Linked DNA regions of Mucilaginibacter paludis DSM 18603. The main gene of each other region encodes a partner of the protein of the gene in region 2 in a complex. Links are inferred from orthologs where the notes say so. Each region holds a gene or a part of one and is shown on either strand. Other genes may lie near its edges.

Region 1 (4,268 bases), 3.2 Mb from region 2 along the record:
AGAGCGGTCATGCTTATTCGTTCTGTATAGTTTAGAGATTGCTTCGTCGTTCCTCCTCGCAATGACGATCGGGTAGTTGAGGTAAGAAGCTGACTATGAGCAAACTGCCCATCGTCATTGCGAGGTACGAAGCAATCTCTACGCAGGCAAAGCGGTCATGCTTATTCGCTCTGTATAGCTTAGAAATTGCTTCGTCGTTCCTCCTCGCAATGACGATGGGGTACGAAGCTGATTAATTATAAGCAAACTTACACCATCTCCAAACCTTAGTCCGCCAGCTCCCGCATGTCAACGGGTACCACCCTTGATATCCCTTGCTCTACCATAGTTACGCCGTAAATAATATCGGTACTGGCGATGGTTCGTTTGTTATGCGATACGATGATGAACTGCGAATCTTTGGAGAATTTGCGGATGATGTTGTTGAATTTATCAATATTGGTATCATCAAGAGGGGCATCCACCTCATCAAAAATACAGAAGGGGGCAGGTTTTAACAGATATAACGAAAATAGGATAGCCGTAGCGGTGAGCGTTTTTTCGCCTCCGGATAATTGATTGATGGAGAGCGGCCGTTTGCCCTTGGGCTTGGCGATGATATCAATGTCAGATTCCAGGGGATTATTAGGGTCGCTCAATATCAGGTCGCAGGAATCTTCCTCGTTAAATAACGAGCGGAATACCTTGATAAAGTTCTCGCGCACCATCGTGAATGCCGACATAAATTTTTCTTTAGCCGTGTCGTCAATCTCCTGTATGGTAGCCAGCAGGGACGACTTGGCTTCGCTCAAATCTTTTTTTTGCGCCTGGATAAATTCGTAACGTTCGCTCATCTCTTTGTAAGCCTCTACCGCCATCGGGTTAATGGCCCCAAAATCGTCCAGCTGTTTTTTCAGCTTTTCGGTTTTATCGCGAAGCTCAGACTCTGTTTCGTCGGCGGGTACTTCGGCATCTAACAGATCCTGGATATCCACATTAAACTCAACCGAAAGGCGTTCTTTCAGGGCATTCAGTTCGAGCTTTAAGTTGTTCTTTTTATCCTTCAGTTCATTCTCTATTAACTCGGCGTTATCCTTGTTCCTTCTTAACGTACTGATTTCATTTTCGGCCTGGGTAATATTGCCGCGGAAAGTATAATACTCCTGCTCGGCCTGCTGGGCCGCCTTTTCCAATTCCTCACGCTGACTGTACATTTCAAGCAGATCCTCATCCGAATGATCGGATTGCTTCATATTTTCCTGTATCGCTATCTTTACGATATCCAGCTCGGCATTATTTTTTTTAATCCGTTGGTCCAGCGTTTCCTGCTGTATCTCGCGGTATTCCAGATCTTTCACCAAACCCGAAACTTTATTTTGCTGCTGATGGAAACCTATATTTTGCTGATTATACCGGTTGGACTGTACCGACAAACGTTCCGATAATTCGGCAAAGGCACTTTGCTTTTCGAGCATCAGTTCGCTCTGCGTTTGCTTTTGCTCCTTCAGGTCGGCCAGGGTGGGTAATAGCCGCTGGGTTTCATCGTTAATACTGGCTATTTTGCGGGCAATATCATCCTTGCGGTTACGGCTGCTTTCAATAAAGGTTTGGTATTGTTCCCGCCGTGTTTTTACGGTCACCATTTCGGTATTCAGCCGGTTAATCTCCTGCTGTTTCTGGTTAATCTCGTTTGTTTTGCCCGATCCCTTTAAAGCCGTCAGCTTGCTTTGCAACTCCTCAATGCGGCTTTTATATTTGGTGATCTGGGCTTCGTGCGTTTTAATTTCTTTGGCCAGGTTCTCCAGGTTTTTGGCCCGGCCTATCCGTTTACCCTCAAACAAACCCACCGAACCACCGGCCATGGTGAGCTTTGATTTACTGAACTTGCCGCTTTTGCCCAATACAATAATGCCTTCGGGCAATATATCGCTGTTTAGCTGGCCTTCGGCCTGATCGGCAACCAGGTACACGTTCTTTAACAAATAATTACACAGCGGCGCATAACGTTTTTCAACCTCAACCACATCCAATGCCGGTATCCAGTTTTCAGGCTGAGCAAAAGGTATCGGCGCATATTCGGCTGGGTAGTTGCTCAGTATAAAAAATTGCGCCCTGCCCCTGGCCGAGTTGCTCAACAGGTTAATGGCGCTGATGGCTTCGTTATAATCCTCTACCACATAGTGGTTCATCAGGGGTTCCAGGTAGTTCTCTATCGCTACGCGATATTCTTCTCGGCAAAAAAGCACATCGCTAAATAAGGGCGCGTTGCGTGCCCATTCGCTGTTCTTCTTTAAAAAGCGGATCGATTCGGGGAAACCTTCCAGGTTATCAACCAAACTCTTGGTGAGGTTATATTCGTTTTGTTTGGCGTCTACCTTACGGCTTTCTAATGTCAGCGTATCCTTGGTATTGCCAATCTCTATTTCAGTATCTTTAATTTCTTCGCGCAGTTTGGTTTCAAAATCAACCGCGGTTTGATGTTCGCGCTCTAACGTTTCGGCGCGGGTTTCCAATTCGGCAATAACCTGGTTAAAATGGCTTAACTCGGCCTCCTTATTGGTGGCGTCTTCCATGTTGCGCTGGCTTTCCTGCTCAAGCGCTTGCTGCTGGATCTGTAAAATATCCAGGTCCTTTTCTGTTTTGTAGATCTGGTTTTGCAGCCTGTTGTTAATATTACTGATCTCGTCCAGCTCACTTTTGCCGTAAGCCTGTTCCTGCCGCGCTTCATCAACAGCCTCCTTTAAATCGGCCAGGCTATCTATCAGGGTTTGCAGCTTTTCTTCTTCCTGCAGCTTCTCTTCCGACAGGCGCTTAATATTATACAGAATATGGTTTAGCTGGTTGGTATCGCGCTCAAGCTCATCAAGCAAACGGGTTTCTTTATCCTTCTGAAACTTAAGCTGTTCGTTCTTAATCTTTTTCTCACTTTCGTAAGCCCTTATTTTAGCCACGTACTCATTAGTAGCCTTTTGCTGCGTAGCCAGGTTTTTCTCTTTGGTCAGGCTTTCGAGCTTTTGTTTTTGCAGGTCGGCCTCCAGCACATCAATATGCCTTACAATGTCGCCCTTTTCAATCTGTTGCTTTTGTTCCAGATCCTCAATCCGCTTCAACGATTCGCTGAAAGATACGATGCGGAAGGAGGCCAGCATAATGCTCAGCGTTTTATATTGCTCTTTTAAGCGGTAATAGCGCTCGGTTTTTTTGGCCTGGTTCTCTAAGGTTTTTAAATTTTTCTCTATCTCGAATAACAAGTCCTCCACCCGCTCCAAATCGGCCTCCGTTTCTTTGAGCTTATTGAAGGTTTGTTTTTTGCGAAGCTTGTATTTGGATATGCCCGATGCCTCTTCAAATAGCGTACGGCGGGAGTTTTCTTTGTTGGAGATGATCTCCTCGATCATCCTCAGCTCGATGATAGAGTACGAATCAGAGCCTACACCAGTATCCAGAAACAGGTCAGTAATATCCTTTAAGCGGCATTGCACATCGTTAAGGCGGTATTCGCTTTCGCCGGTACGGTAAAGCTTGCGGGTTAAGGTAACCTGCGAAAACTCGGTAGGTAAAATATTTTTGGTATTATCAAACGTGAGCGAAACTTCGGCCAGGTTGCCTGGCTTGCGGCTTTTACTGCCGTTGAATATCACGTTCTCCATTTTTTCGGAGCGGAGCATCCGCGTGCTTTGCTCGCCCAAAACCCAGCGGATGGAGTCGACTACGTTTGATTTTCCGCAACCGTTTGGCCCAACAATGGCGGTTATCCCTTCGTTAAAATTGATGGTGATTTTATCCCCGAAACTCTTAAAACCCTTAACTTCTAAACGTGTAAGCTGCATTATTATCTAACCAGTACAAAAAAAATCATTAAATTATCTGTCTGATCAACAACGAAAATCAATCTCTGCAACTGGTAATATGCAACAGAAGCCTTTTCGCTATCGCCCAAGAGAGTAACTCTAATTCAACCCGTAAATAGGCCATATTAACTTACTGATAACCAGTACTTTTATTCCGTCCAATTTACCAGTAGTAAGCCCCCCCGCCCAATCCTCCCCGCGAGGGAGGCTTTAAAAAAGTCTCCCCTACCGGGGGAGATTTAGAGGGGGCTATTTTTCCGGCCGCCTGATTCCCTACTTATAAATGACAACAGAAAAAATGTTAGTATCAGGTTTTGAAATTAATCAATTGCTTTTGTTTAATTAAATAAAACTTTTATTAGATAATTTTACGTGATAAGCAACAGTATGGAAACCCTGAGAGTACATCCTAATAACGAAAAGAGCTGATTGCCATCC
Region 2 (3,055 bases):
AATTACAGAATCTATCAATTCTACAATTTTTTCCATCTCTTTTTCTTTTAAACCACGGGTTGTAATAGCGGCAGTACCAACCCTGATACCCGATGTTACAAAAGGCGACTTATCATCAAAAGGAACCATATTTTTGTTTACGGTGATATCGGCCTTCACTAAAGCGTTTTCGGCATCCTTACCCGAGATATTTTTGTTACGCAGATCAAGCAGGATCAAGTGGTTATCGGTTCCACCCGAAACGATGTTATACCCCAGTTTGGTAAATGCATCCGCCATGGCTGTAGCATTCTTTTTAACCTGCAATATATATTTCATATAGCTATCGGTTAACGCTTCGCCAAAGGCTACCGCCTTTGCAGCGATGATGTGCTCCAACGGACCACCCTGTGTACCAGGGAATACGGCCGAATCCAACAAGGCCGACATCATTCTCAACTCGCCTTTAGGGGTTTTTAATCCCCAGGGGTTTTCAAAATCCTGGCCTAACAAAATCATGCCGCCGCGTGGGCCGCGTAAAGTTTTGTGGGTGGTTGTTGTAACGATATGGCAATGCGGAAGCGGATCGGTCAATAAACCACGGGCTATTAAACCGGCAGGGTGAGAAATATCGGCTAATACCAGGGCGCCAACCTCATCGGCAACCTTGCGGATAAACGCATAATCCCAATCGCGCGAGTATGCTGAAGCTCCGCAGATAATCATCTTCGGTTTTTCGGCCAGCGCTGTTTTTCTTAACTGGTCATAATCAATTAAGCCGGTTTCTTTTACCACTCCGTAAAAAAACGGCTTGTATAACTTACCCGAAAAGTTTACGGGCGAGCCATGGGTTAAGTGACCACCGTGCGAGAGATCAAATCCTAATATTTTATCGCCAGGTTGTAAACAGGCCAGCATTACCGCAGCGTTTGCCTGTGCGCCAGAGTGTGGCTGCACATTGGCCCAAACAGCGTTAAACAATTGCTTAGCACGCTCAATGGCTATAGTTTCAATTTCATCAACCACTTCGCAGCCACCGTAATAGCGTTTTCCGGGTAATCCCTCGGCATATTTATTGGTTGCCACAGAGCCTGCAGCTTCCATTACTTGTTTACTAACAAAGTTTTCTGAAGCGATAAGCTCCAAACCTTCTTCCTGGCGTTCTTGTTCTTCAGCAAGTAAATTAAAAATTAGTTTATCTCTTTTCATTGCATTGATTAAATGCCGCTAAGGTAACCAAATTTTATTCGGCGACTTAAATTTTAGCGGATATCCAAAAATTATTGTATCCTAAACCGATCTGAATATCTACCAGTTCCTGTTGCAGCATCTCCAGTACGGCTAAAAAATTATAAACAAAATGCACCCTATTTTCCGAGTTTTTGGCTAATTGGCCAAAATCAAGCCTTTTATTAATATCAAGCAATGCGCCAATAGCTTTTTTCTGTTGCTCAATGGTGTAAGGGTATTGCACAACGGTATGTTTTACCTCCTGGCTCCGGCTGCGGTAACGGTTAATTACGCGGTGGTAAACGTTCATTAACTTATACAAGTCAAAACTCTCCAACTCTTCGCCGGGGGCCGCCAAACCAGCAACGGCTTCCATATCCAGGTGGATAGCGCCCCGCTTCTCCTGCATCAGGCGTTGCTCTTCCATTGGCTTCAGCTCCTCGCAAACCAGCTTAAATTTTTTGTACTCTATCAGCTTCCTGATCAGGTCCTGCTTCAGGTCAACCTCGTTGCCCTCTTCGTCAAGTTCATATCGCGGCAGCAACATTTTAGCTTTAATACGCATCAGGGTTGCGGCAACAAAAATAAACTCGCTGGCCAGCTCCATATTGAGGCTGTTCATCTGGTGAATATAATTCAAAAAATCATCGGTAATGCGGGATATTGAAATCTCGTGAATGTCCAGTTCATCCCGCTCAATAAAAAACAGCAGCAAATCAAACGGACCCTCAAACTGTGGCAAATGAATTTCAAAATTTTCTTCAACCATAACTCAACTCCCCAAAAATAAGCCATTTATATAAAAAACGGCATAAAAATACGGTTATAATAAATCGCCAAGATTTTATCATGGTTTTAGCAAGTAAATAACATAAATTTGTACCTTTATTTTACTGTACAATATTAAATGAAAGTATCTGCGGGAAATTTACTGCAACAAATAAACTATCCTTCTGATTTAAAACAACTTAAGGAAGAAGATTTAAAGCAACTTAGTCAGGAGCTACGCCAGTATATTATTGACGTAGTTTCGGTGAATGGCGGGCACTTTGGTGCAAGTTTAGGCGTTGTTGAATTAACCGTTGCGCTCCATTATGTTTTAAACACTCCCTACGACCAATTAATTTGGGATGTGGGGCACCAGGCCTATGGCCATAAAATACTAACCGGGCGGCGCGAAATTTTTGATACCAACCGTGTTCACGGCGGGATAAGCGGTTTCCCTAAGCGTGCTGAAAGCGAGTATGACAGTTTTGGCGTAGGCCATTCGTCAACATCCATATCGGCCGCCTTAGGCATGGCCGTGGCATCACAATACAAGGGCGAGACCGATCGGCAGCACGTTGCCGTAATTGGCGATGGCTCGATGGGCGCGGGCTTAGCTTTTGAAGCGCTGAACCATGCCGGTATTGAAAACTCAAACCTACTGGTGATCTTAAACGACAATAACATGTCGATAGACCCCAATGTGGGGGCACTTAAAGAATATTTAACCGATATATCTACCTCAAAACAATATAACCGTTTCAGGGACGATATAGCCAAAATGCTCTCCAAGATCTCGTCGATAGGCCCTGATGCCTTTAAAATGGCGCAGAAGATTGAGAAAAGCATTAAAGGTACCTTACTTAAAAAGAGTAATTTTTTTGAAGCCCTTAAATTCAGATACTTTGGGCCGATAGACGGGCACGATGTTGAACACCTGGTAAAGGTGCTGCAGGATCTGCGCGATATTCCGGGGCCTAAACTGCTGCATTGCGTAACCGTAAAAGGCAAGGGCTATGCCTTAGCCGAAAAGGACCAAACCAAGTGGCATGCGCCGGGTTTGTTTGACAAAATTACCGGC
Region 3 (3,063 bases), 1.3 Mb from region 2 along the record:
CTTCAGCTTACCTATCAGGTCGAGCTTGCCGTTTAACGATTTGATCATCTGGTTGGCATCCGGCAAAATAAGGGTAAATGATGCAGGTTCGCCATTAACATAGGCAAACCAGATGAGGCTCTCGTCCATAATAGCCTTCATTTGTTTAAAGCTTTCCATAATGGTTGCTTTATTAATTGGCACAAAGTTTTCAAAGCTTTTCCAGGCGTCATTATAAATTTCCATAAAATCGCTGGCGTACTGATCAATTTTATCAGCCTCCAGGTGCTTAAATTCGTACCCTGGCTTTTTGGATACCCATTCGGCAATTTTTGTGAATCGCTCCGGGAAAGGTTTATAAACCTCAAGGTGATTGGTGATCTGCTGGTATTCGGTTTTAAAACCGTATTCGTCAAAAAAAGCCTTGTAGTAAAGTGGGTTATAATTCATACCGTACGATGGCACAGTGAAGCCTTCAACCAGCAGGCCCCAGAATTTGTCGTTTTCGCCAAAATTGATAGGCCCGTCCATAGCCTTCATGCCATTTTGTTGTAGCCATTCCCTGGCGGTGTCAAATAATTTAAAAGCGGCCGCCTTATCATCAATGCACTCAAAAAAACCGCATCCACCCGTGGGCTGCTCATAATTATAAGCTTTTTCATCGTTAATAAAGGCTGCAATGCGGCCAATAAGCCGGTTATCGCTATTTCGCAATACCCAGCGGGTACATTTTCCATGGCTGTGAAAATTGTTTTTAGCCGGGTTAAATACCGCTTCTATATCAATGTCCAGCGGGCATATCCAAACTTTATCGTTTTGGTATATCAGGCGCGCAACGTCTAAAAAAGCTTTTCTATCAGCTTTGGTTTTAACTTCGGTAATCATCATCCTTTAAAAATAAAAAAGCATTCGGCTTAAGCCGAATGCTTATATTTTAATATGTTGTAAATTTTTTAAAAATCTTCTTCTTCTTCCAATCCATCAAAGCGATCATAAGAACCCAGGTCGTCAATAGGCTCATCAAATTCATCATCGTCGTCATCATCGATAAATTTATTTTTAGGTTTAGCTGATGCCGCTTTGTCGGTTCCTTTTTTGGCTGGTCCAGTACTTGCACTTGTCTTTTTTGCCGGTTTCTTAGGGGTTTCCATTGAAAAATAGATTAGCGTTGTAATTGTGTTATCTTAATTTAAATTTACTAAGAAATAGAATAAGTAAAGTTTTTTTTTGATTTTTTTTAATCAATGATTTTCGACATTGCTTACTTCAAAAATAACGAAAATGATTTTAATGAAAAAAACGAATGAAAATTATTCTGATTGATCGCCAACGCTGGAGTTGTCTGGCGCAAGTTCTTTTAATTGAGGTAATTCATTGATGTGGTTAATACCAAAGTAATCCATAAAAAACTCACTTGTTGCATAAATAATAGGGCGGCCAATGCTTTCGGCCTTGCCTGCAATGGTGATTAATTCCTTTTCAAGCAATTTTTGAATGGAGTAGTCGCAGTTTACTCCACGAATTTGTTCTATATCCAGTTTGGTTACCGGCTGCTGGTAAGCAATAATAGCCAGGGTTTCTAAAGCGGCCTGGCTCAGCTTCTTTTTAGAGCGCTGTAGCTGCAGTTGCTTAATAATAATGTGGTAATCCTTTTTGGTTAAAAATTGGTAGCCGTTATTGATGTTCACCAGTTCGATAGCAAAATCGGGCTGCTGATACTTTTGACGGATATTTTGTATGGCCCCTTTTACTTCGTTTTCCGAAAAATCTTGCTCAAAACTTAATTGCAGGCAATAAACTATTTCTTCCAGCCGGATGCTGTTTTCTGAGGCGAAAATCAACGCTTCAATATATAGGTCAGGTTTTTCCATTTGTCGCCATAAAAGTAAAAAGTTTTTTGATCATAGCGATAGCTCATTTAAAGGCTGATTTTTGGAAAAAACAAGCAATATATAAATTTTTTTAAAATAAAGTGTAACGTTTTTTGATTAAAGTGGTCTTATGGATATATTAAATAAAATAAAAACAACAAGTATCTGATTTTCAAAAAATTACAAATATGAAAACAACAATTTTATCAATCGCAACAATACTCTTCTTAGTATTTTCAGTAAGCAGCAAAACTTTTGCAGCAAGTAAAAATAACGATGCCACCACCATGTTATCGGGCATCAGCCACATTAACCAAATTGAAGTTCATGGTAACGTTGAGCTCTATGTTACTTCCGGCGTGAGCGACAAGGTAAAGGTATACGATACCTATTATAACCAGAATGCTTTGGTGCAGGAACAAAATGGCGTGCTTCGCATTTCTTCATACAAAGCCGAAAAGCTGGTAGTTTGGGTAACAGCGGAGGATTTACGCTCTGTAACGGCTTACGATAATGCGTCAATTAAATCATTCGGTAAATTTTCCGGCATCGAGTTCAGCCTGAACCTGAATAACAACGCGAGCGCGCAATTTGACATGGATTGCTACAAAACCAATATTATATTGAATGATAGCGCTAAAGCCGACATTGTTGGTAACGCTACCCAAAGCTATATGGTGATCAACCATTCGGCCACTGTGAACACCACTAATTTTACAGCTGAACAGTTTACTCAAAAACGACTGATAGCGGCAGTTGCTGCAAAGCAGGTAAGTGATGAACTGGCGTTCAATTAAGGAGCAAGCACTCCCATCACATATTAACAGTAAAGCTGTCTTTTTTATACAAGACGGCTTTATTTTTTTTATATAACTAAATGGTGTAACTTCATTCAATAATAACACGTCTGACTAAAGAAAAATAGAATGAATAGAATATACGTTTTTATGGCGGTTATAGCCGCATCTGCCATAGTTGTACTAAGCGCTTGTAATGGCTTTACTTGTAAAAAAGGTTCAGGAAAGCAAATTACCGAAACGCGTAAGATGGCTGATTTTTCGAAACTGGATATTTCTGGCGGATATGATGTAGTGATCAAACAGGATACCGCAGAATCACTAAGCATAACCGCTGATGATAACCTGATGAAATATATCAAAACAGAAGTAAACGGTGATAAATTACGGGTTCATTCAAGTGGCAATATATGCAG

The links.
Region 1: the proteins of MUCPA_RS20835 (region 2) and smc are in contact, whole or in part, in a crystal structure (PDB 3ZGX), measured with the Bacillus subtilis proteins. The link is inferred for Mucilaginibacter paludis DSM 18603 from one-to-one orthologs.
Region 3: MUCPA_RS20835 (region 2) and scpB share a complex: the UniProt entries of both Bacillus subtilis proteins name them as parts of the cohesin-like complex. The link is inferred for Mucilaginibacter paludis DSM 18603 from one-to-one orthologs.

Annotation. Positions count from the first base shown.
Region 1 is NZ_CM001403.1:1,751,668-1,755,935, forward strand. The notes cover bases 67-4,177. They hold smc (chromosome segregation protein SMC), read right to left. Parts: upstream 3,810-4,177; coding sequence 267-3,809; downstream 67-266. Outside these bases: MUCPA_RS37605 (DUF2683 family protein), read left to right, coding at 4,259-4,268. UniProt on the Bacillus subtilis protein: Required for chromosome condensation and partitioning.
Region 2 is NZ_CM001403.1:4,922,878-4,925,932, reverse strand. Bases 107-3,004 are described here. They hold MUCPA_RS20835 (segregation and condensation protein A), read right to left. Parts: upstream 1,979-3,004; coding sequence 1,235-1,978; downstream 107-1,234. Other genes in these bases: dxs (1-deoxy-D-xylulose-5-phosphate synthase), read left to right, coding at 2,117-3,004; MUCPA_RS20840 (serine hydroxymethyltransferase), read right to left, coding at 107-1,188. Also shown: more of MUCPA_RS20840, read right to left, coding at 1-106; more of dxs, read left to right, coding at 3,005-3,055. UniProt on the Bacillus subtilis protein: Participates in chromosomal partition during cell division. May act via the formation of a condensin-like complex containing Smc and ScpB that pull DNA away from mid-cell into both cell halves.
Region 3 is NZ_CM001403.1:6,173,334-6,176,396, forward strand. Bases 71-2,976 are described here. They hold scpB (SMC-Scp complex subunit ScpB), read right to left. Parts: upstream 1,851-2,976; coding sequence 1,290-1,850; downstream 71-1,289. Other genes in these bases: MUCPA_RS25895 (hypothetical protein), read right to left, coding at 71-867; MUCPA_RS25900 (hypothetical protein), read right to left, coding at 933-1,130; MUCPA_RS25910 (GIN domain-containing protein), read left to right, coding at 2,039-2,647; MUCPA_RS25915 (head GIN domain-containing protein), read left to right, coding at 2,777-2,976. Also shown: more of MUCPA_RS25895, read right to left, coding at 1-70; more of MUCPA_RS25915, read left to right, coding at 2,977-3,063. UniProt on the Bacillus subtilis protein: Participates in chromosomal partition during cell division. May act via the formation of a condensin-like complex containing Smc and ScpA that pull DNA away from mid-cell into both cell halves.